DNA from 2 places in the Paenibacillus aurantius genome. Region 2 is predicted to be linked to the other one. Evidence: a T-box and tRNA genes for the amino acid it is inferred to sense, from the RefSeq annotation. Region 2 holds a T-box; the other holds one or more tRNA genes.
What was found. A T-box is a leader RNA that pairs with one kind of tRNA and senses whether it is charged. The one in region 2 lies ahead of leuS (leucine--tRNA ligase), so its partner is inferred to be a tRNA-Leu.
Positions count from the first base shown of each region.

Region 1 (10,390 bases), 2.7 Mb from region 2:
TCCTCCGGCTGATCGACGAGCAGGGCAAGCTGACGGCGGACCTGAAGGCGTCCATCGAGAAGGCGGGGAAGCTGCAGGAGGTCGAGGACCTATACCGGCCGTACCGCCAGAAGCGCAAGACGCGGGCAAGCGTGGCCAAGGAAAGAGGGCTGGAGCCGCTCGCCGGGTGGATCCTTTCGCAGCCGCGCCGCGGCTCGGTGCTGGAGGAGGCGGCGAAGTATGTGAACGCCGCCAAGGAGGTGCCGACGGCCGAGGATGCCGTGCAGGGGGCGATGGATATTCTTGCGGAGAGCATCGCCGATGATCCGAAGGTACGCGCCTGGGTCCGCCGGCATACGCAGGACCACGGCATCGTGGTGACGGCGGCAAAGAACAAGGAGCAGGAATCGGTATACGAGATGTATTACGAATACAGCGAGCCGGTCAAGCGGCTTCCTCCGCACCGGACGCTCGCGATCAACCGTGGAGAGCGGGAGGATGTGCTGAAGGTGAATCTGGACGTCCCGGCGGACAAGATTCACGAGTTCATCGCGCGGCAGTATATCCGCGGAGACTCCGCTGCGAAGGAGACGCTGCAGGCCGTCATTGCGGACGCCTACAAGCGGCTGATTGCTCCGGCGGTAGAGCGCGAGGTGCGCGGCCTTCTGACGGAGCAGGCGGAGGAGCATGCGATCCGGATCTTTGCGGAGAACCTCCGCAACCTGCTTCTGCAGCCTCCGGTGAAGGGCAAGGTGGCGCTCGGCGTCGATCCGGCTTACCGGACAGGCTGCAAGCTCGCCGTCGTGGACGAGACGGGCAAGCTGCTGGAGATCGCCGTCACTTACCCGACACCGCCGAACAACAAGGTGGCGGAGGCGAAGGCGAAGTTCCGGCAGCTGATCGACAAGTACCGCGTCGAGCTGATCGTGATCGGCAACGGGACGGCCTCCCGCGAGACGGAGCAGTTCGTGGCCGACCTGCTTAAGGAGCTGGGCCGGCCGGAGCTGCAGTACATCATTGTGAGCGAGGCGGGGGCCAGCGTGTATTCGGCGTCCAAGCTCGCCCAGGGCGAGTTCCCGGACCTCGACGTGGCGGAACGGAGCGCCATCTCGATCGCCCGCCGGATGCAGGACCCGCTCGCCGAGCTCGTGAAGATCGACCCGAAATCGATCGGGGTCGGGCAGTACCAGCACGACGTAACCCAGAAGCGGCTCGAAGAAAGCCTGGGCGCCGTCGTCGAGTCCGCCGTTAACCATGTCGGCGTTGACCTGAACACGGCGTCCCCGTCGCTTCTCGGCTATGTAGCCGGCGTGAACGGCACCATCGCGAAGAACATCGTGGCGTACCGGGAGGAGAACGGCAAGTTCACCGACCGCAAGCAATTGCTCAAAGTCCCGCGCCTCGGCGCGAAGGCGTATGAGCAGTGCGTCGGGTTCCTGCGGATCAGCGGGGGGAAGAACCCGCTGGACGGCACCCCCATCCACCCCGAGTCGTACGGGGTGGTGGACAGCCTGTTCCAGGAGCTTCGCCTGGAACGGGAGCAGCTGGGCACGGCCCAGCTGAAAGCGCGGCTGCAGGAGCAGCAGCCGGAGGAGCTCGCGCCGCAGCTCGGCGTCGGCGTCCCGACCCTGCGGGACATCCTCGACAGCCTTCAGCGGCCCGGCCGCGACCCGCGCGAGGAGCTTCCTCCTCCGATCTTCCGCACGGATGTGCTGAAGCTCGAGGACCTCGCGCCCGGCATGGAGCTGCACGGCACGGTGCGCAACGTGATTGACTTCGGCGCCTTCGTGGACATCGGCATCAAGAACGACGGCCTCGTCCACATTTCGCAGCTGAGCGACCGCTACGTGAAGCACCCGATGGACGTGGTGTCCGTCGGGGATACGGTGACGGTCTGGGTGCTCGGCGTGGACGAGAAGAAGGGCCGCGTCAGCCTGACGATGAAGAAGCCTTAGCCGGCTTTTGGTTACATCCCGTAGTGTGCTTTTCGTGGATAGCCGAGTACGGCGCGATGAGTCCTCAGGAGCAGCCGGCATCGCTGTCCCCGCTAAATCCAAAAAGAGCAGAACCGGTCGAATTTCTTCGATCGATTCCGCTCTTTTTTTGCACGCCTACTTAAGCTATTTGACCTGTTCCGTCTGCCCGGTCTCCCGGGTACGGTAGAAAAACCAGCAATCGTTCAGCAAACGGATTTTACGGCGGTTCTTCGCATGAAAGGCCCGCATCAGCTGATTGGAAAGCCATTGAGGCATCCGTTTCGCTCCTTCCCGGCATCGGCCCGCAGCCTGGAAACCCCATCCAGCGGCAGATGGCGCCCGCAGGCCCCGTTACCCTTTTTAACAGTCTATGGGGAGCTGGGCGTTTTGGTGCAGGTCCGAGCGGAACCCGACGGATGTCCAGGAACGGAAGCCCGGCCGGCTTAGGGGGCGAGGGAGAACTTGCCGGTTTCTTTCGGCGTTTGGTCCGATCCGTTCTTTCCGAGAATTAAGACAGCTCGGCTTCTTCCTCGTACCATTGCTCCAGCTGGGCCTGAAGGGCGCGGATTTCGGTCAGCAGGGACACGAGAGGGTACTCTTTCTCGGGGATGGCGGCGAACGCCTCCTCCAGTCGGTTGATATACTCCAGGCCGTTCGTTACCGGGTAAACCTGGTCGATGACCTCGAGGTTGTCGCATTCCGCCGCCATGCGGGGCAGCGCCGGAACCCGGTCGGCCGTCAGTTTCTCGATTTCCTTGTGCAGGCGGCGGTTCAAGGCGGTCAGCTGGTACATGTGGGTAGCGGGCATTTCCACAAATTCCAGCGATTCTCCAAGCTGAAGCAGTCCATATCTCATCTGTGCCATAGCCAATCGTTTCTCCTCTTCTAAGAGCCGGACAGCCGGCATCGTTTCTCTTGACAGTGTAGCCCAACCTACGGTACAAATTCAAGAGAGGAGCTAGTCCCTTATCCGGTATCTTGGCTGGTGAGAAAAACTCTGGAGGAACACGAAGATCACTAGGAAAGCCGAACAATACTCACGGATTAGGTACTAAGGTTGACTGCTCTTCGGGATGCAACCGAAAGACCGCTTTCTCTTCCTCCATAAGGGAATAAAATCTTTCCAAGCAAGGGAGTCTATAAACCATGAACGACCAACAGCTGCAGGAGTGGGTGGAGCGGGTTTCCCTTCATTCGTTCGGCCGGCCGTTCCGCCACCGGGCGACCTTCAACAGCAGACTTCGTTCCACGGGCGGCCGCTACTTTACGAAATCCCACAACATCGAGATCAGCACGCGCCAGTTCGAGGTATTCGGGACCGAAGAGGTCGAGAAGATCATCAAGCATGAGCTGTGCCACTATCATCTCCACTTGGAGCGCAAAGGGTACAAGCACCAGGATGCCGATTTCAAAACCTTGCTCCGCCGGGTAGGCGGCTCCCGGTTCTGCTCCGCGCTGCCTCAGGCCAAAACGAGGGAGACGTACAAATACCGCCTGCGGTGCACGGCCTGCTCGATGGAATATTTACGCAAAAGAAGGGTGGATCCCGGCCGTTACGTCTGCGGAAAATGCCGCGGTAGGCTGATTCTGGAACCGCTTGACTTGGCCGCCAAACCGTGATAATTTAGTAGTACTGTTCCCTGATAGCTCAGTTGGTAGAGCACTCGACTGTTAATCGAGTTGTCACAGGTTCGAGTCCTGTTCGGGGAGCCAGCTTTTCTTGGAGAGATACCCAAGTGGCTCAAGGGGACCCTCTGCTAAGGGGTTAGACTGCGCAAGTGGTGCGAGGGTTCGAATCCCTCTCTCTCCGCCATACATACCAGTAAAAAGCCGCGATTCCGCGGCTTTTTTGCTTTTTGTGCCCTTTGGGTTTTCGAGCCTTTTGGGAAGCTAGGGGCTTTTTGATTTGGCTCTTACCGGGTCCCCGAAAAGTATTAGGAATAACCCTCGAAGCATCGGCTTCCCTTTTTGGGGTGTTTCTTCACTTTTTGGGAGCTTTTCAAGGTGTTTTGGTCTTACTGGGGCCCCCAAAAAGTATTAGGACTAACCCTCGGAGCATCCGCTTCACTTTTTGGGGTTTTCTAGAGCCATTTTTTCCGCTTGTAGAAAATCCACATCGCGGCGGCGACCGCGGCCATGATGACCACGACGTAGGCGTAGCCGTATTTCCACTCGAGCTCCGGCATATGCTTGAAGTTCATCCCGTACAGGCCGACGATAAACGTCAGCGGCAGGAAGATAGAGGAGATGATCGTGAGCGTCTTCATGATCTCATTCATCCGGTCCGACTTCATGGCCATCTGCAGCTCCAGCAGGCCTGAAGTCGATTCGCGGTAAATGTCGACCGTGTCGATGACACGGGAAATGTGATCGTAAATGTCGATGAAGTAGACGTCGGTTTCCTGGCGGGTAAACGACAAATTCTGATGGCTGATCGTGCTGAGGATCGTTTTCTCCTCGACCAGGATGCGCCTTGCCTTCTGCAGGTGTCGTTTCTGCCGGAAAATGTCCTGGGCGATCCGTACGTTCGGGTTGCGGTAAATGGCCCGCTCGAGTCTTTCCGCATCCTCCTGAATCTCGGTGGTGAGCTCGCTGTATTCGTCCACGCAGTGATCGAGAATGTGATAGAGAATATCGCCGGCGTGCTTCATCCGGTCTTCGACCTGCTCGAATTCCCGGTAAAGCTTCTCGAGAAAAGGCAGCTCTTCTTTGTAGATGGTGATAACGTAATTGCTTCCTAGTACATGGGCCATTTCCACCGGCTTAAGCTCCTTGCGCCGGAAAGAGTAGAACGTAAGGAACACGTTCGTTTTGTACCGGTCGAGCTTGGGCCGCTGGTTGAATTTGATGCAGTCCTCCACGAGCAGGGGATGGCAGTGGAAGAGCTCCTCCAGCACGTACTGGATTTCCTTCTCATCGGGCTGGTACAGCCGGATCCAGGCCACTTCCCCTTCAGCGGGAACGCGGACCTTCTCATTGGTAACCTGGCCAGTGGATGTATGATAAACGAGCATGCCGGACCTCCTATCGTCATGGCCTAAGCATAGCACAAAACGGGCCAGGCCAGCTTACCGGGACTTCAACATATTGGCAGTAAAACTTTTTTGAAAAAGGGCTTGTCTTCTTCAAAAGAATCATATATAATCAATTTTGTTGTCACGGAGACAGCAGCCAAGAAGCGAAGCAAGGCCCGTTGGTCAAGGGGTTAAGACACCTCCCTTTCACGGAGGTAACAGGGGTTCGAATCCCCTACGGGTCACCATTTCAACTTGAACCAGCTTCCGCTGCGAGCCATTAGCTCAGTTGGTAGAGCACCTGACTTTTAATCAGGGTGTCGAAGGTTCGAGTCCTTCATGGCTCACCACTCTATCCTCAAGAGGGAAGGCTGAATCCGGTAAACAAATCCTCGTTTTTCTTACATGCGGTCGTGGTGGAACGGCAGACACGCTATCTTGAGGGGGTAGTGCCCACTGGGCGTGAGGGTTCAAATCCCTCCGACCGCACCATACATACCAACCGAAGTCCGGGAGACCGGACTTTTTTTATTTCCTTTATCTTTGATCAAAAAGCCTGGCGCGAGCCAGGCTTTTGCCGTTTGGGAAGGGACGCCCCCGCTTTCCTTGCATAGAGAGCCGCTCGAGGGGAGCGCTCCTTGCCCGATCCGGCCGGCACCGCGCGGAGGGAATCCGGAACGGCTGCCTTCCCCCTTCCGTCCCGGTCCGGCCGTCCTGACAGCCCTCCTCCCTCGGTCAGGAGCACGGCCCTCCGCCCATCCCACGTCTTAATCGGCCCTCATCTTCTGTTCAATCGACTGGATGGACTCTCCCGTGCGTTTGATCGCGATGTCCACCTTCACCCGGACGGGAAGCTCGGGAAATTCCTTATCCCACTGATCCTTGACTCCCTTCCAGTAGGCGGGATAGGACCGGTGGATGACCTCCCCGAAGCCGAAAATATCGGTCTTCAGCTTTCGGGCGCGGGTTAGGGCCTTCTCAATTTTCTCGGTGATGTCCTTATCGGTTTCCTGCTCGAGAGCCGCGAGGGTCTCCAGCTTGGACAAATCGGCCTTGCAGCCGGATTCCGAAACAATCGCGTCTCCCTTGATGGCCAGGTCGATGACGGGGCGGCCGTTCTCCATCCGGGCTTTGAGCTTGCGTTTGGTCCGGACCACCTGAATACCCATATTGTCGGGACTCTTTTCGCCGGAAGGGCAGGGGACCGTTACCAGTGTACTTCTCACTTGCCCCTGGCTGTAGTTGAAGCCCTTGCTTTCATTCTCGCTTAACCAACCGACAAGCTTATCCTTGCGAAAAGCGGCCATGCCCGAATAGGCCAGGATGGCATCGCTGCGAGCCTTCTCCGTATTCTCCTTACTTATTCCCTTCTCCCGGTTTCCCCTCACTTGAACACCCGTCAAGACAGGCTCTTTGCCTTTGCTGACGATATCCGACACCAGATCGTCCAGCGTTATGCTGCCGGTCGCCGCCCACGCCTTCTCGGACATTTCCAAGGAGGTAAAGAGATCGTTTGCCGGGATCGGCTCCAAAGTAGTCATCGTCTGCAGGACCGTTTGGACCGAGACGCCCTTCGTGATCACGATATAGAAATCTCCCCGGACCTCCTGGTCGCGAAAAAGCAGATCCAAAGCCTGCGCGATCCCTTCCTTCGCCAGATTTTCCCCGAGGACGATGACGCGAAGGTGGGCGCCGTAAATTTTGCGGGGGGCTTCGGTGGTCATCCGGCGGATGGCCTCCAGCACCGAGCGGCCATCCGTCCGGTAGGTCACGACCGGAGCACGGCCGCTTCCGTTCTTTTTGCTCGCCACGGCACCCGGGTTGACGATCTGAACCGATACCTGGTACCGGTCTCCCTCTTTGTCCAGGCCGAAAGCGGAGGAGATGGCCAGCATATCCAGCTCCCGGCGGCTCCAGCACCCCGTGAGCAAAGGGGTAAGCAGGCTAAGAAGGACGAAGAGGCGGAGTCCTTTTTTTATCATGCGTGGTCCTCCTTTTGGGGCTGGGCCGCCGTGTTTTCCTCACGGATAAGGTTATTGTCCGTACTCATGCGGGGGCGGGAGAACATGGCCCAGCGAGGAAGCCTGATAAGTGAATCCTTTTGCTCCGCCGGCATAAAGGGAGCGAAGGGAGCCATGTAGGGAACCCCGAAGGAGCTCAGGCTGGTCAAATGCAGAATCATGCCAATCATGCAGATGACGAGACCGAACAGGCCGAAGGAGGCCGCTAGCCCCATAAAGAGCAGGCGGAGCATCCGGATGGAGATCCCCATGCTGAATGCCGGAATGACGAAGTTTGAAATGGCGGTAATGGAGACGATGATGACCATCGCCGGAGAAACGAGACCGGCCTCCACGGCCGCCTGTCCGATGACGAGGGTACCGACAATGGAAACGGACTGGCCGATCGTTTTGGGCATCCGGACGCTCGCCTCGCGGAGAATCTCGAAGGTGATCTCCATGGCCAGGGCTTCCACAAAGGCGGGGAAGGGGACTCCTTCCCGCTGGCCAGCTAGGCCGATAAGAAGGGGAGTCGGCAGCAGCTCCTGGTGAAACGTCGTGATGGCAATATACAAGGACGGTGCCAGAAGAGCGATGAAAAAGCACAGAAACCGGAGCAGCCGCAGAAGCGCCGCGAAGTCCGCCCGCTGGTACGAGTCCTCTGGTGCGTGAAAGTACTGGTTGAACAAAGCCGGAGCAAGCAGAATAAAAGGTGTTCCGTCCACGAAGACCGCCACATGCCCTTCGAGAAGCCAGGCCGCCGCCGTATCGGGGCGTTCCGTGTTGAAAAGCGTAGGGAAGGGGCTAAAGGGGGCGTCCTGAATCATTTCCTCGATATACCCGCTTTCCAGGATGCCGTCGATGTCGATACGGCTTAGCCGGTGGCGGACTTCTTTAAGCACGCCTTCGTCGGCAAGCCCTTTGATATACATAAGCGCTACCCGGGTATGGGTGACCTTCCCGATCCTTTGATTCTCGATCCACAGGCGCGGATCTCTGATTTTACGCCGGACCATGGCGGTATTGACGTCGATTGTCTCCGTAAAGCCCTCGCGGGGGCCGCGGATGACCGACTGCGTGCTCGGCTCCTCCACGCCCCTTCGTGCCCCTCCCTCGGTGGAGACGGACAAGGCCCGGTTGATTCCCTCCACGAGAAGAATCGTTTGTCCCGAAAACAACGCATGCATCATCTCATCGTAGTCGCCGATTTCATTAACCTCGGAAACCGTAATGACGACATGCTTCAGATAGGAGATGGCTTTGGCAGGGGGGTAGGACTTCTCCCCGTCCCAAACGATCCGGTCCGCGAGGAGGGATTGGATCAGCTGGGTGGCATCCGTCAATCCTTTGACGTACAGGATGCCAACCGGAATGCCCGGCGGCTCTCCCAGGTAAATGCGTCGGGATACAATGTCGGGACTATTCCCAAACCGGTGAGTCACCTCCTGGAAGACGTTTTTTATGCTGTCCTCTAGAGGAACCGGCGGCTTCGGTTTGGGAGGCACGGCGTTAGGCTCGGTTCCCGGCACTCTTTTTTTGACCTTTTGGAAGAGAGAAAACAGCTTGTTCATGGAGCAGACCTCCCTTGGCCTTTGCCTTGGATTAGCTTGCGGACATAGAGCATTAGGAGCAGCAGAACAGGGATGATCATTTGCATAGGAATATGCACATAACGCGGGACGATGTCGAGACCGACTTTAGCATGCTCCGGAAAGCTCCGCGCCATGAGAAGGGAAACCGACCAAACGGCCAGGGCCAGCAGCCCACACATTCCCTTGCTGAACTTTCCCGGCTTACCGTCAAAAAGGATTTCGCCGAGTCCGAGCACGCCCCCGAGAAAGAAGAGCACAATCTTGAAATAGCCTCCCACGATAAGCAGAAGAATGGTAAAGGCCTCCAGCCTTTGAAGGAAATTTCCGACCTTAATGAGGGCGGTCGTTTTGAGGAGAGGAAAGACGGCGTTGGTTAAGCCGAAAGTGCCGAGAGCCCCGATGTTAAGGGCGGTCACAAAGGCCAGGATAAGTCCACTGACGATCATCCCCCGGTAGGCGGTCCGAATTGCCCCACGGGTGTGGATGAGGTAGGGACTGAACATGGTAAACACAATAACCTCGCCAAACGGAAAAGTGACCGCTTGGGGAAAAGCCGCTGACCAAACCGGGCCCCATCCGTTCTCGAGGATAGGCAGGAAGTTTTCCAGTTTGATCACATTGGAGAAGAGGAGCACGATCACGCCAAGCAGAGCAATAAGCACACAGATATACAGAAAAATTTCTCCCGCACGGGCAAGGGCCCCTATTCCCAGAACCGCACCGTAAAGGATGACGAGGATCATGATCAGGTTGACGGCGGACATGGGCGTATCCGGCAGGGCGGAGGTGAGCAGCAAGGCCCCAAAGTCCCGCAGAACCCTTGCCGAGAGATAGAGAAAATAAACGCAATACGCAAAAGCAAGCGGTCGCCCGATATAGCGGCCAAAGGCTTTCACGAAGCATTGGGTCAAACTCATGCCGGGGCAGAGCCTTAGAATCAAGACATAGAGCGTCAGAAGCACGAGTCCGCCAAGCAGGCCGGCAAGAACGGCCAGCCAGGCATCCTGCTTGGCACGGACGGCCAGGCCGATGACAATGGAGCTCCCCAACTCAAACAGAACGATGAGGGAAAACAACTGGTGGTTGGTCATTCTCGTAGGGGTCATAGGCTTCCTTTCCTGTAGGCGAAAAGGTCGTGTGTCATGGAGTTCTAAGCGATAGCTTGTTCACTTTTCTGCCTATTCATCCGGGAAAAGCGTTTAGAATAGGGCTCGGGTGAGAATGTTAACAACAGGAGGAAGAAGGGAGGAGGAGGCATGAAAGCGGATGGGCAAATCTCGACCCGGCAGCTGTTTATCCTGACTGTGGTCTTCGTCATAGGGACCTCCATTCTGGTAGCTCCCTCGGTCCTTATTTCGGTAGCCCGGGAGGATGCCTGGATTGCTGCGATGCTGGGGGGGGCGGTTGGAACGGGGACGACCCTGTTGTACGGGTGGGTGGGGATACGGATGAGGGGAAGCACGCTGATGGAATTTACGGGTCGGCTCCTTGGCCGCTGGACAGCCAAAGTTCTAGCCGTGCTGATCTTTGGGTATGTTTATTTCACCTGCGCCTTAATCCTGCAAAACACCGCAGACTTCGTTACGGGGGAAATCCTGCCCGATACGCCCGACTGGGCGGTAGAGGTTATTTTCCTGGCCGTCGTGGTGATGGCCGTCTGGATGGGCCTTCAGCCGCTTGCCCGGACGGCCGAAATTTTCTTTCCCTGGATTCTGCTCCTTATCCTGATCATTTATGTTCTTCTTCTACCAGATGTAAATCTTCAGAAAATCAGACCCATTCTGGGGGAGGGAATCCTCCCGGTTGCCAAGGTGTCGGCTTTGCTGTGG
Region 1 covers NZ_CP130318.1:5,019,979-5,030,368, reverse strand. The annotation lists gene MJA45_RS22770 (Tex family protein) at 1-1,934, shown strand, start outside; gene cmpA (cortex morphogenetic protein CmpA) at 2,100-2,231, opposite strand; gene MJA45_RS22760 (hydrolase/acyltransferase) at 2,464-2,820, opposite strand; gene MJA45_RS22755 (SprT family protein) at 3,102-3,575, shown strand; tRNA gene MJA45_RS22750 (tRNA-Asn) at 3,593-3,668, shown strand; tRNA gene MJA45_RS22745 (tRNA-Ser) at 3,678-3,768, shown strand; gene corA (magnesium/cobalt transporter CorA) at 4,037-4,969, opposite strand; tRNA gene MJA45_RS22735 (tRNA-Glu) at 5,143-5,217, shown strand; tRNA gene MJA45_RS22730 (tRNA-Lys) at 5,244-5,319, shown strand; tRNA gene MJA45_RS22725 (tRNA-Leu) at 5,377-5,461, shown strand; gene MJA45_RS22720 (Ger(x)C family spore germination protein) at 5,737-6,951, opposite strand; gene MJA45_RS22715 (spore germination protein) at 6,948-8,540, opposite strand; gene MJA45_RS22710 (GerAB/ArcD/ProY family transporter) at 8,537-9,652, opposite strand; gene MJA45_RS22705 (GerAB/ArcD/ProY family transporter) at 9,818-10,390, shown strand, end outside.
Region 1: it encodes a tRNA-Leu, which carries the amino acid that the T-box ahead of leuS (leucine--tRNA ligase) is inferred to sense. The anticodon was not compared.

Region 2 (10,390 bases):
TGCCTTCGAATATTGGACCGGGCTTCCGGCCCCGGCGGCGGCTATGCGCGAGGCCGTGGAGCAGTCTTTTAGCAGCAATTGAAAACATTAACGATTTTAACATGCAGAATTGAGGGTAAAACTATGTTAACCGGTAAACAAAAAAGATACTTGCGCTCCCAGGCGCACCATCTGAATCCCATCTTCCAGGTAGGCAAAGGCGGGGTGAACGACCATCTCATCCGGCATATCCAGGAAGCGCTGGAGGTGCGGGAGCTGATTAAGGTCACGATCCTGAATACCGTTCCGGACGACCGGGACGAAGTGGCCCGTGAATTGGCCGAGGGTGCGGGAGCCGAGCTGGTTCAGCTCATCGGCAAAATCGTTATTCTGTATAAGGAATCGAAGGATCATAAAACGATCGAGCTTCCATAACGGAGGGATAGGGATGAAGGTTGGGATCATGGGAGGGACCTTCGACCCCATCCACCTGGGGCATCTTCTCGCGGCCGAACGGGCAAGGGAGCAAGCGGGACTGGACGAGGTATGGTTTATGCCGGCTCACGTTCCCCCTCATAAAGCTCATGCCCCTAAGGCCGATGCGGAAGCCCGGTGGGAGATGGTCGTTAGGGCAACGAAGTCCCACGCGGCGTTCCAGGCAGTGGATTTTGAGCTCCGGCGGGGAGGAACCTCTTATACGATCGATACCATAACCGAGCTTCGGAAGACTTATCCCGATCATCAATTCTTTTACATCATAGGCGGGGATATGGTTATGTACTTGCCGAAGTGGTACCGGATCGGGGAGCTGGCGCGGCAGGTCACTTTTATCGGTCTGGAGCGGCCGGGTTACGTGATCAAGCTGGAGGAGCTTCCGGATGAAATCCGGCGCTCGGTCCTGCTGGTGCCGATGCCGTTAATGGAGATTTCCTCAACGGACATCCGGGCCCGAAGAGCGGGAGGACAATCCATTCGTTACGTCGTAACGGAACCGGTTAGGGATTATATCGAGGGGAACGGTTTATATGAAGCGTGAACAGATGATGGAGGCGGTACGGAAGCAGATGCCCGCTAAGCGCTGGCAGCATACGCTGGGCGTAATGGAATCGGCGGTTGAGCTGGCCCACCGGTTCGGGGGGGATCCGGAGAAGGCCGATCTAGCTGCGCTGCTGCATGATTACTGCAAATACTGGCCGGTGGAGAAGCAGCGCCAAGTTATTGTCGACAACCGCCTGCCGGAGGAGCTGCTTTCCTACGAAAAACCGCTATGGCATGCACCTGTGGGGGCATTCGTCGTAGCGGAGGAATTCGGGATCGACGATGAAGAGGTGCTGGATGCGATCCGTTATCATACGTCAGGTCGTGTCGGCATGTCCCAGCTTGATAAAATCATATGCCTGGCCGATTATATTGAGCCTAACCGGGATTACCCGGAAGTGGCGAACCTCCGCCGGCTGGCCGAGACCAGCATGGAAAAAGCACTCATAGCCGGATTTGACTCCACCATTCATTATTTGTTATCCAAAGGAGAAAAAGTCTTTCCCATGACGCTCATGGCGCGTAATTCGCTTATCGATGAGGTCAGGGAACGGGAGGGGAAGAAAAGATGACCAACCAAGATCTGCTTACGCTTGTACTGGACGCGGCGGACGATAAGAAAGCGATGAACGTGGTTGCCTTGAACCTGGAGGGTATCTCGCTCGTTTCGGATTATTTCGTGATTTGTCACGGGAATTCGGAGACCCAGGTACAGGCTATCGCGACGGAAATCAAGAAAAAGGCCGAGCAGCACGGCTTCCGGGTAAGAGGGCTGGAAGGAATGGACACCGCCCGCTGGGTGCTGATCGACCTGGGTGATGTAGTGGCCCACGTGTTCCACCGGGACGACAGGGAATATTACAACATCGAGCGTCTGTGGTCGGATGCCAAAGTGGTCGAGAAGGTATGACGCTTCAGGCGGGAACGACCGTAACCCTCAAGGTGACCAAAGAAACAAAGCCGTACGGATATTTCGTCACGGACGGCGTTCGTGAGGTTCTTCTTCATTATACGGAAACGACCGGGCCCGTTCAGGTGGGGGAGGACGTGGAGGTCTTTCTGTATTTCGACACCGAAGACCGGTTGGCCGCAACCATGAAAAAGCCGCTGATGGAGCTCGGTCAGGTGGGCTTGCTGGAAGTGGCCGATATCCACCACCGGTTTGGGACCTTTCTCGATATGGGGCTCGGCCGGCAGCTGCTCCTTCCCTTCAAGGAACAGCCGGAGCTGAAGGAGCTTCGTCCTCAGGTAGGAGACAAGGTATACGTAACGATGGCGCACGACCGGCAGGGCCGGCTGATGGCCAAGCTGGCAGGAGAGGAAGAGCTCGCTCCCCTCACCTTCCATGCTCCGACCTCCTGGTTGAACCAATGGGTGGAAGCCCGCGTCTACAAGCCTCTTCAAATGGGCACCTTCGTGATATGTGAAGGAGGGATCCTCGGCTTTGGGGTAATCGGCATGATCCATGCTTCCGAGCGGACCCGGATGCTTCGCGTCGGGGAAACGGTACAGGTTCGGGTCATGAAGGTCCGGGAGGACGGACGCGTCAATCTTTCCCTTAAGCCGTTGAAGGAAGTCGGCCGGGTCGAGGATGCGGATAAGCTTCTCGCTTATCTGAAGGAACGGCCGAACGGGGCGATGCCCTTCTCGGACCAAACGCCGGCAGATATCATTATGCAGCGGTTCGGGATAAGCAAATCGGCTTTTAAACGGGCCATGGGCAAGCTCATGAAAGAGGGCCTTATCGTGCAGAAGGAAAACTGGACGTACCTGCAGACGGATAAGGATTCGGGGCCGGCAGCACCAGCCGGAGCCTCAGATAACGAGTAAGGATGAGTGGGGTATGGCTTACGGGCGATTCGCCTATTACTACGACCGGCTGATGGAGGATATGCCTTATCCCCGCTGGCTTTCGTTTCTGGACCAATGCTGGGAAAGGTTCGGGCGCCCGTCCTCCGTCGTCGATTTGGGGTGCGGGACGGGGAGCATTGCCATTCCCCTGGCCCGGAAAGGCCTGGAGGTAACCGGCATCGACTTGTCCGACCACATGCTGGCGGTGGCAAGGAACAAAAGCGAAGAAGCGGTTGTTGGGAAAGCCGGGAAGGGAAGCGTCCATTTTCTTCAGCAGGATATGCGGGAATGGGAGCTTCCGGACCGTGTGGATGGAGTCATTTCCCTTTGCGATTCGCTGAATTACTTGACCGAGGAAGCGGATTTGACGGAAACTTTCCGGCGGACGTATGAAGGGCTTGCTCTGGGTGGACTCTTTGTTTTCGATATGCATACTCCCCGTCTATTGGGGGAGTATTACCGGTCGCAGCCTTTTCTTCTGGACGAGGAGGATATCGCCTACATCTGGACATGCGGGTTTGACGAACAGCTGTGCCAAATTGAACACGATCTGACTTTCTTCGTTAAGGAAGAGGGGGGGGACCGGTTTCTCCGGTTCGAGGAGCATCACGTTCAGCGGGCTTACCCGCTGCCTTGGGTCAAGGATCAGCTCCGGGAGGCCGGTTTCCGGGATGTACGGCTTTACGGCGATTTTGAATGGCGGGAAGCGGATGAAGAGACGGAGCGGGCGTTCTTCGTTGCCCGAAAGGGATAACGGTGACTTGACAGAGCCGCTCCTTGTTTCATATAATTTGGTACATACTTTATGGCTGTGAAGAGGACTAGTAGTTTTCGCGTGCGTCTTATACAGAGAGCCGGGGGAAGGTGGAAGCCGGCAGATGACCGAGAATGAACTCGCCTTGGAGCCGGATGGTGAAGCCTGCTGCATCCGATGGCCGGATGCCTTATGGTGCTAACCGGACCGCTGCCCGCGTTACAGGGTTTACGAGTGGATCTTTCCCTCCTCGGGAGGAAGGGTCAACCAGGGTGGTACCACGGGAATTCAAACCTCTCGTCCCTGGCCTTAGGGCCGGGACGGCAGGTTTTTTTATTGCGCTGTTAATAGTACAAGGAGGAATAAGCCATGACACAGGAAGGCAATGCCCATCCAGGGTACAATCCCCAGAAGCTGGAGCCGAAATGGCAAAAATATTGGGATGAACACAAAACGTTTAAGGTGCTGGAGGACTCGGACAAACCGAAGTTCTACGCACTCGATATGTTCCCTTATCCGTCCGGAGCCGGGCTGCATGTTGGCCATCCGGAAGGTTACACGGCAACGGACATCGTTTCCCGCTTTAAGCGGATGAGAGGCTACAACGTTTTGCATCCGATGGGGTGGGACGCTTTCGGTCTTCCCGCGGAGCAGTACGCGCTGGACACGGGGAACGACCCTAGAGACTTCACGGCGAAGAACATCGATACGTTCCGGCGTCAGATCAAGTCCCTCGGTTTCTCCTATGATTGGGACCGGGAGATCAGCACGACGGACCCGGAGTATTACAAATGGACGCAGTGGATCTTCATCCAGCTGTATAACAAAGGATTGGCTTATGTCGATGAAGTGCCCGTCAACTGGTGTCCGGCACTCGGCACCGTGCTCGCGAACGAGGAAGTCATTGACGGCAAGAGCGAACGCGGCGGGCATCCCGTCATACGCAAGCCGATGCGTCAATGGATTCTGAGGATTACGGAGTACGCGGAAAGGCTTCTCGAGGATCTGGAGGAGCTCGACTGGTCCGAGAGCATCAAGGACATGCAGCGCAACTGGATCGGAAAGTCCAAGGGCGCCGAGGTTCAATTTGCGATCGACGGACATGAGGGCGTCAACCTCACCGTCTTCACCACCCGCCCGGATACGCTTTTCGGTGCGACTTACTGCGTCATTGCGCCGGAGCATGAATTCGTCGGCCGGATTACCACGCCGGAGCAGCAGGAAAGCGTGGAACAGTACCGGGAGAAGGCGGCCCGCAAGAGCGACCTGGAACGGACGGATCTGGCCAAGGAAAAGACAGGGGTCTTCACCGGGGCGTATGCCGTCAATCCAGTCAACGGTGAGAAGGTTCCGGTCTGGATTGCGGACTACGTGCTGGCCGGCTACGGCACCGGGGCCATTATGGCGGTTCCCGGCCACGACCAGCGGGACTACGAATTCGCTAAAGCGTTCCACCTGCCGATCGTGGAAGTGGTGGCGGGCGGCAATCTCGATACGGAAGCCTATTCGGGGGACGGCGAGCATGTGAACTCCGGCTTCCTGAACGGATTGGCCAACGAGAAGGCCATCGCCGCCATGATCGAATGGCTGGAAGCCGAGGGCAAAGGGAAAGGGAAGGTTACGTACCGGCTCCGCGACTGGCTGTTCAGCCGTCAGCGTTATTGGGGCGAGCCGATCCCGATTCTGCATCTTGAGGATGGCAGCATGAAGACGGTGCCGGTGGACCAGCTGCCGCTCCAGCTTCCGGAGATGGACGAAATCCGTCCCTCCGGAACCGGAGAGTCTCCACTGGCCAACGACGAGGAATGGGTGAATACCGTGGATCCGGAAACCGGGCTTAAGGCCCGCCGGGAAACGAACACCATGCCGCAGTGGGCGGGAAGCTGCTGGTATTACTTGAGGTTCATCGATCCGCGGAACGACCAGGAAATCTGTTCGCCCGAGCTTCAGAAGAAATGGCTTCCGGTCGACCTCTATATCGGAGGGGCCGAGCATGCGGTACTTCACCTGCTCTATGCCCGCTTCTGGCACAAGGTTCTGTATGATCTGGGCGTAGTGGCGACCAAGGAGCCTTTCCATAAGCTCGTCAACCAGGGAATGATCCTGGGGGAGAACAACGAGAAGATGAGCAAGTCCCGGGGCAATGTCATCAACCCGGATGACATCGTGAACCAATATGGCGCGGATACGCTCCGCCTGTACGAAATGTTCATGGGGCCGCTGGAGGCGACGAAGCCTTGGAATGACAGCGGGGTGGAAGGAAGCTACCGGTTCCTGAACCGGGTCTGGAGGCTGTTCCTAAACGAGGACGGCACCCTGACGGGCAAGCTGACGGAGAACGACGCGGAGACGACCGATGCGTTCAAACGCACCTGGCACAAAACGATCAAAAAAATAACGGAGGATTACGAAGCCCTCCGGTTCAACACGGCCATCAGCCAAATGATGATTTTCGTCAACGAAGCTTACAAAACCGAGAAGCTGCCCAAGGCCGCCTTGGAGCAGTTTGTCCAGATGCTGTCGCCGATCGCACCGCATCTCGCGGAAGAGCTGTGGTCGCTTCTCGGCCATTCCGAGAGCATTACCTACGCCGAGTGGCCTTCTTATGAGGAAGCCTGGACGGTGGAGAATGAAGTCGAGATCGTCGTTCAGGTGAACGGCAAGATCGTCGACCGCGCTATGGTCGCGAACGATCTGGAGCAGGCCGCCATGCAGGAGCTTGCCCAAGGTCTGGAGAAGGTGAAGGAAGCCATTGCCGGCAAAACCGTCCGGAAAGTCATCGCGGTCAAAGGCAAGCTTGTCAACATCGTGGCCAACTAACGAAAGCCAGCCTCGGCCGCTAAGGAAGAGGAACCGCCCGTAAGGGCGCAGTATAGCGGGACCGTCCTTCCGGGCGGTCCCGCTTCAGGTTTTCTTATTCGGGAAGGCGGCTTCTACCTTATCCACATCTTCCCTGTACTTGGCGTGGGTGATCCGGATCAGCTGATTAAAGAGATCCTTCACCTCGCGGTCCATGAGACGAAGTCCTTCGGCTGTAATGCCGCCGGGAACGGCCACGCGCTTCTGCAGCTCATCCGGAGTAAAGCCGCCGGCGGTCAGGAGCATGCCGGTTCCAAGCAGCATCTCGCTGGCGAGGCGGGTGGCTTCTTCCCGGGGAATGCCGGTCTCTTCCACCGCCGCGTCGACAAATCTTTGCAGAAGAAACGCCATGAAAGCGGGGCCGCAGCTGGAGATATCCGAGGTCACCCGGGTAAAACTTTCCTCTACCTCAATGGGGCGGGAGATACACCCGGCCAAACGGTCGAGCAGGAGTTTATCCTCCGGCTGCAGGCGGTCGCTGTAGATGCACAGGGCGGCCCCGCTCAGAACGTAGTTGGTGATGCTCGGAATGATTTTGGCCACCTTGCAGGGCAGCTGGTCTTCCAAGTGCCGGATCAAGACAGGGCTCGTGATGGAGACGACGAGGTGATTCGGGTCGAGATAAGGGGCGATTTCGGGAAGCACCCGCTTGAATTCGGACGGCTTCACACAGACAAAAAGAAGCCGGCACGCTTCGGCGACCTCCCGGTTCGTAAGGACCGCCCGGAGTCCGGGATACCGCTCCGCCAGCTTTTCCGGTTTAGAAGGGTTGCGGTTGGAGGCCGTAATTTCTTCCGGTTGAAGGGCTCCCGATTGGATGAAGGCTTCAATAAGGATAGACCCCATGCTTCCGGTGCCGATAAAGCCCGTTTTCATTAACTTTCCCTCCCATGGCCTGGATTAGAAGAACGGAAAGCGGGACTTTCTCTGCTGACGCTAGAGAAAGGCTCCCGTCCTTGCCGGTAAAAAACTCCTCTAACTATATGACGGTTAGGGCGGTTTCATGCCTGGGAGGAAGGAACTTGATTTCTCACGGCTCCTGGCGTATAGTAAGGGCAACAGCATACTTGGAGCGGAAGAACCGCCTTTGTCCACGGATTCGTGGCAGAGGCGGTTTTTTTTGGCCCTTTTTTGGGCCGATTCAGGAAAGGAGCAGAGAAACGATGGGATTGTTTATGCGTCAGTACGGAAAAGTATTCGTTTGGCTGCTGCTGCCGATAGCAGCAGCAGGAGTCTGGCTGGGGGTCCGCCATGCTTTTGACCGGGCGGATCAGGCACTCCTCGCACCGGTGAACGGCCAGATTGAGGAGTGGCTGGATCAGAAGCCGGGAAGCCAAGGGACGGACAAGCCGGGAGCAGGGGAAGGGAAAAGTCCTGCCGGCGCGAACGGGGCGTCTGTTTCCCCGAGTCCGGCCCCTTCTCCCGCATCGGCTCCTGCTGCCCAACCGAAGCGGCCATCCGAAGGGGAGGTGCCGGCTGGACGGACGCAGGGGACCGCGCAAGCGGCCGGAGAAGGGGAGGGGGCTCCGACCGCGGCTTCCTCTCCTTCTCCGGCTGGCCGGGCTGCTGAGCCGGGCGCCGGCACGGTGACGGCTCCTTCTTCCGCCGGCAAGGAAGGGACCAAAGCCGGAGCCGGGAAGATCAACCTGAACACGGCTTCGCTTCAGAAGCTCATGGACCTGCCGGGAATCGGCGAAAGCAAAGCGAAGGCTATCATCGCTTACCGGGAAGGAAGCGGAGGATTCAAGAAGCCCGAAGACATTACGAAGGTAAAGGGCATCGGTCCGAAAACCTATGAATCGTTCAAGGATCGGATTTCGGTAGAAGGACCTTGAGGAGACGAGCGGCTTTAAAAGACAACCGTTCGTGATCCTGTTTGCTTTTCAATTTCATACAAATATGAGAGAATTAATAGGAAATAATAACTAGGAGGTTATCGATAAACTTATGGCAGAAGAACGCAAGCTTTCCCCCGAAACCCTGGCCGTGCATGCCGGGCAGGAAATTGATCCGGCTACTTTCTCCCGGGCGGTTCCGCTTTACCAGACGACTTCCTACGGCTTCCGCGATACCGATCATGCCGCCAACCTGTTCGCCTTGAAGGAATTCGGCAACATTTACACTCGATTAATGAACCCGACAACGGATGTTTTCGAGAAAAGAATCGCCGCCCTGGAAGGAGCCCCTGCTGCGCTCGCTACGGCTTCCGGACAAGCGGCTATTACTTATTCGATTCTAAATATTGCTGGGGCCGGCGATGAAATCGTATCGGCTGCCAGCCTGTATGGCGGAACCTACAACCTGTTCTCCACCACGCTGCCTAAGCTTGGAATCAAGGTTATTTTCGTCGATCCAAGCGATCCGGAGAATTTCCGCCGTGCCATTACGGAAAAAACGAAAGCCGTCTATGCCGAAACGATCGGCAATCCGAAGGGGGATGTTCTGGATATTGCCGCTGTGGCGTCCATCGCCCATGAGAACGGGGTTCCCCTGATCGTGGACAACACGTTCCCAAGTCCCTACCTGCTTCGCCCGATTGAGCATGGAGCCGACATCGTCGTTCATTCCGCCACGAAATTCATCGGCGGCCACGGGACCTCCATTGGCGGCGTCATTGTGGACGGGGGGACCTTCGACTGGAAACAGAACGACAAATTCCCCGGCCTGACCCAGCCGGACCCAAGCTACCACGGCGTGGTGTTTACGGATGCGGTAGGACCCATCGCTTACATAATCAAAGCCCGCGTTCAGCTCCTTCGCGATATGGGAGCGGCGATTTCCCCGTTCAACTCGTTCCTGCTGCTTCAGGGACTGGAAACCCTTCATCTGCGGATGGAACGCCACAGCTCGAACGCGCTGCAGGTCGCTCAATTCCTCGAAGCCCACGAGGGCGTGGAATGGGTCAGCTATGCCGGACTCAAAAGCCATCCGTCGTATGACCTGGCTCTTAAATATCTTCCGAAAGGACAGGGAGCCATCCTAACTTTCGGGATCAAAGGCGGACTGGAAGCCGGCCGCAAGGTAATTAATTCCGTCAAGCTGTTCTCGCACTTGGCCAACGTGGGCGACTCCAAGTCTCTTATCATTCACCCGGCCAGCACGACGCATCAGCAGCTTAACGAAGAGGAGCAGAAGGCAGCCGGCGTATCCCCGGGGATGATTCGTTTGTCCATCGGAACGGAAGGAATCGACGACATTCTGTTCGATCTTGATCAAGCCATCAAAGCGAGCCAGAACTGATATGTCCCGCCGCAAAGACTGGGATACTTATTTCATGGATATCGCCTATATGGCGTCCACTCGTTCCCAGTGCCTCCGCCGGCATGTCGGTGCCGTGCTGGTACAGGGGAAGAAGCTGCTGGGGACGGCTTATAACGGGGCGCCCATGGGGGTGCCGGACTGCTACGAGGCCGGCTGCATGCTGGCCGAGGATTACGAGGTCCGGATCGAGAACGGCCAGGAGTCCGTCATTAAGAAACAGCGATGCATCCGCACCATTCATGCGGAGCAGAACCTCCTGCTGTTTACCGACCGGATCGACCGGGAGGGCTCCTCGGTCTATGTAACCGATCAGCCCTGCTGGACCTGCGCCAACATGCTCGCGAACAGCGGGGTCAAGGAGATTGTCTACCATCGTCCCTATCCGAAGGACAGCGAGAAGGTATCGCTTTTGATGCAGACGCGGGGCATTATTTTCCGGCCCATCCCCTCCTATGAGCCCCCGCCCAATACACTGACGGAAATCATCAATTAATCGTAGGATGAGGAAGAACCTCTTATGCGTTTACGCGTAAGAGGTTCTTTGTTTTTGTCCGATAGACGGTTCCTTCCTGTCCGTGCAGGAGATAAACCCGAGAAGGAGTTACCTTTATGAAACCTACGGTAGTTTCAGGAGCATGGGTCTGGACC
Region 2 covers NZ_CP130318.1:2,310,496-2,320,885, forward strand. The annotation lists gene MJA45_RS10410 (shikimate dehydrogenase) at 1-82, shown strand, start outside; gene yhbY (ribosome assembly RNA-binding protein YhbY) at 124-414, shown strand; gene MJA45_RS10420 (nicotinate-nucleotide adenylyltransferase) at 428-1,015, shown strand; gene yqeK (bis(5'-nucleosyl)-tetraphosphatase (symmetrical) YqeK) at 1,005-1,589, shown strand; gene rsfS (ribosome silencing factor) at 1,586-1,927, shown strand; gene MJA45_RS10435 (CvfB family protein) at 1,924-2,847, shown strand; gene MJA45_RS10440 (class I SAM-dependent DNA methyltransferase) at 2,861-3,622, shown strand; T-box leader at 3,671-3,930, shown strand; gene leuS (leucine--tRNA ligase) at 3,992-6,442, shown strand; gene comER (late competence protein ComER) at 6,527-7,357, opposite strand; gene MJA45_RS10455 (ComEA family DNA-binding protein) at 7,645-8,316, shown strand; gene MJA45_RS10460 (homocysteine synthase) at 8,429-9,721, shown strand; gene MJA45_RS10465 (deoxycytidylate deaminase) at 9,723-10,235, shown strand; gene MJA45_RS10470 (DNA internalization-related competence protein ComEC/Rec2) at 10,352-10,390, shown strand, end outside.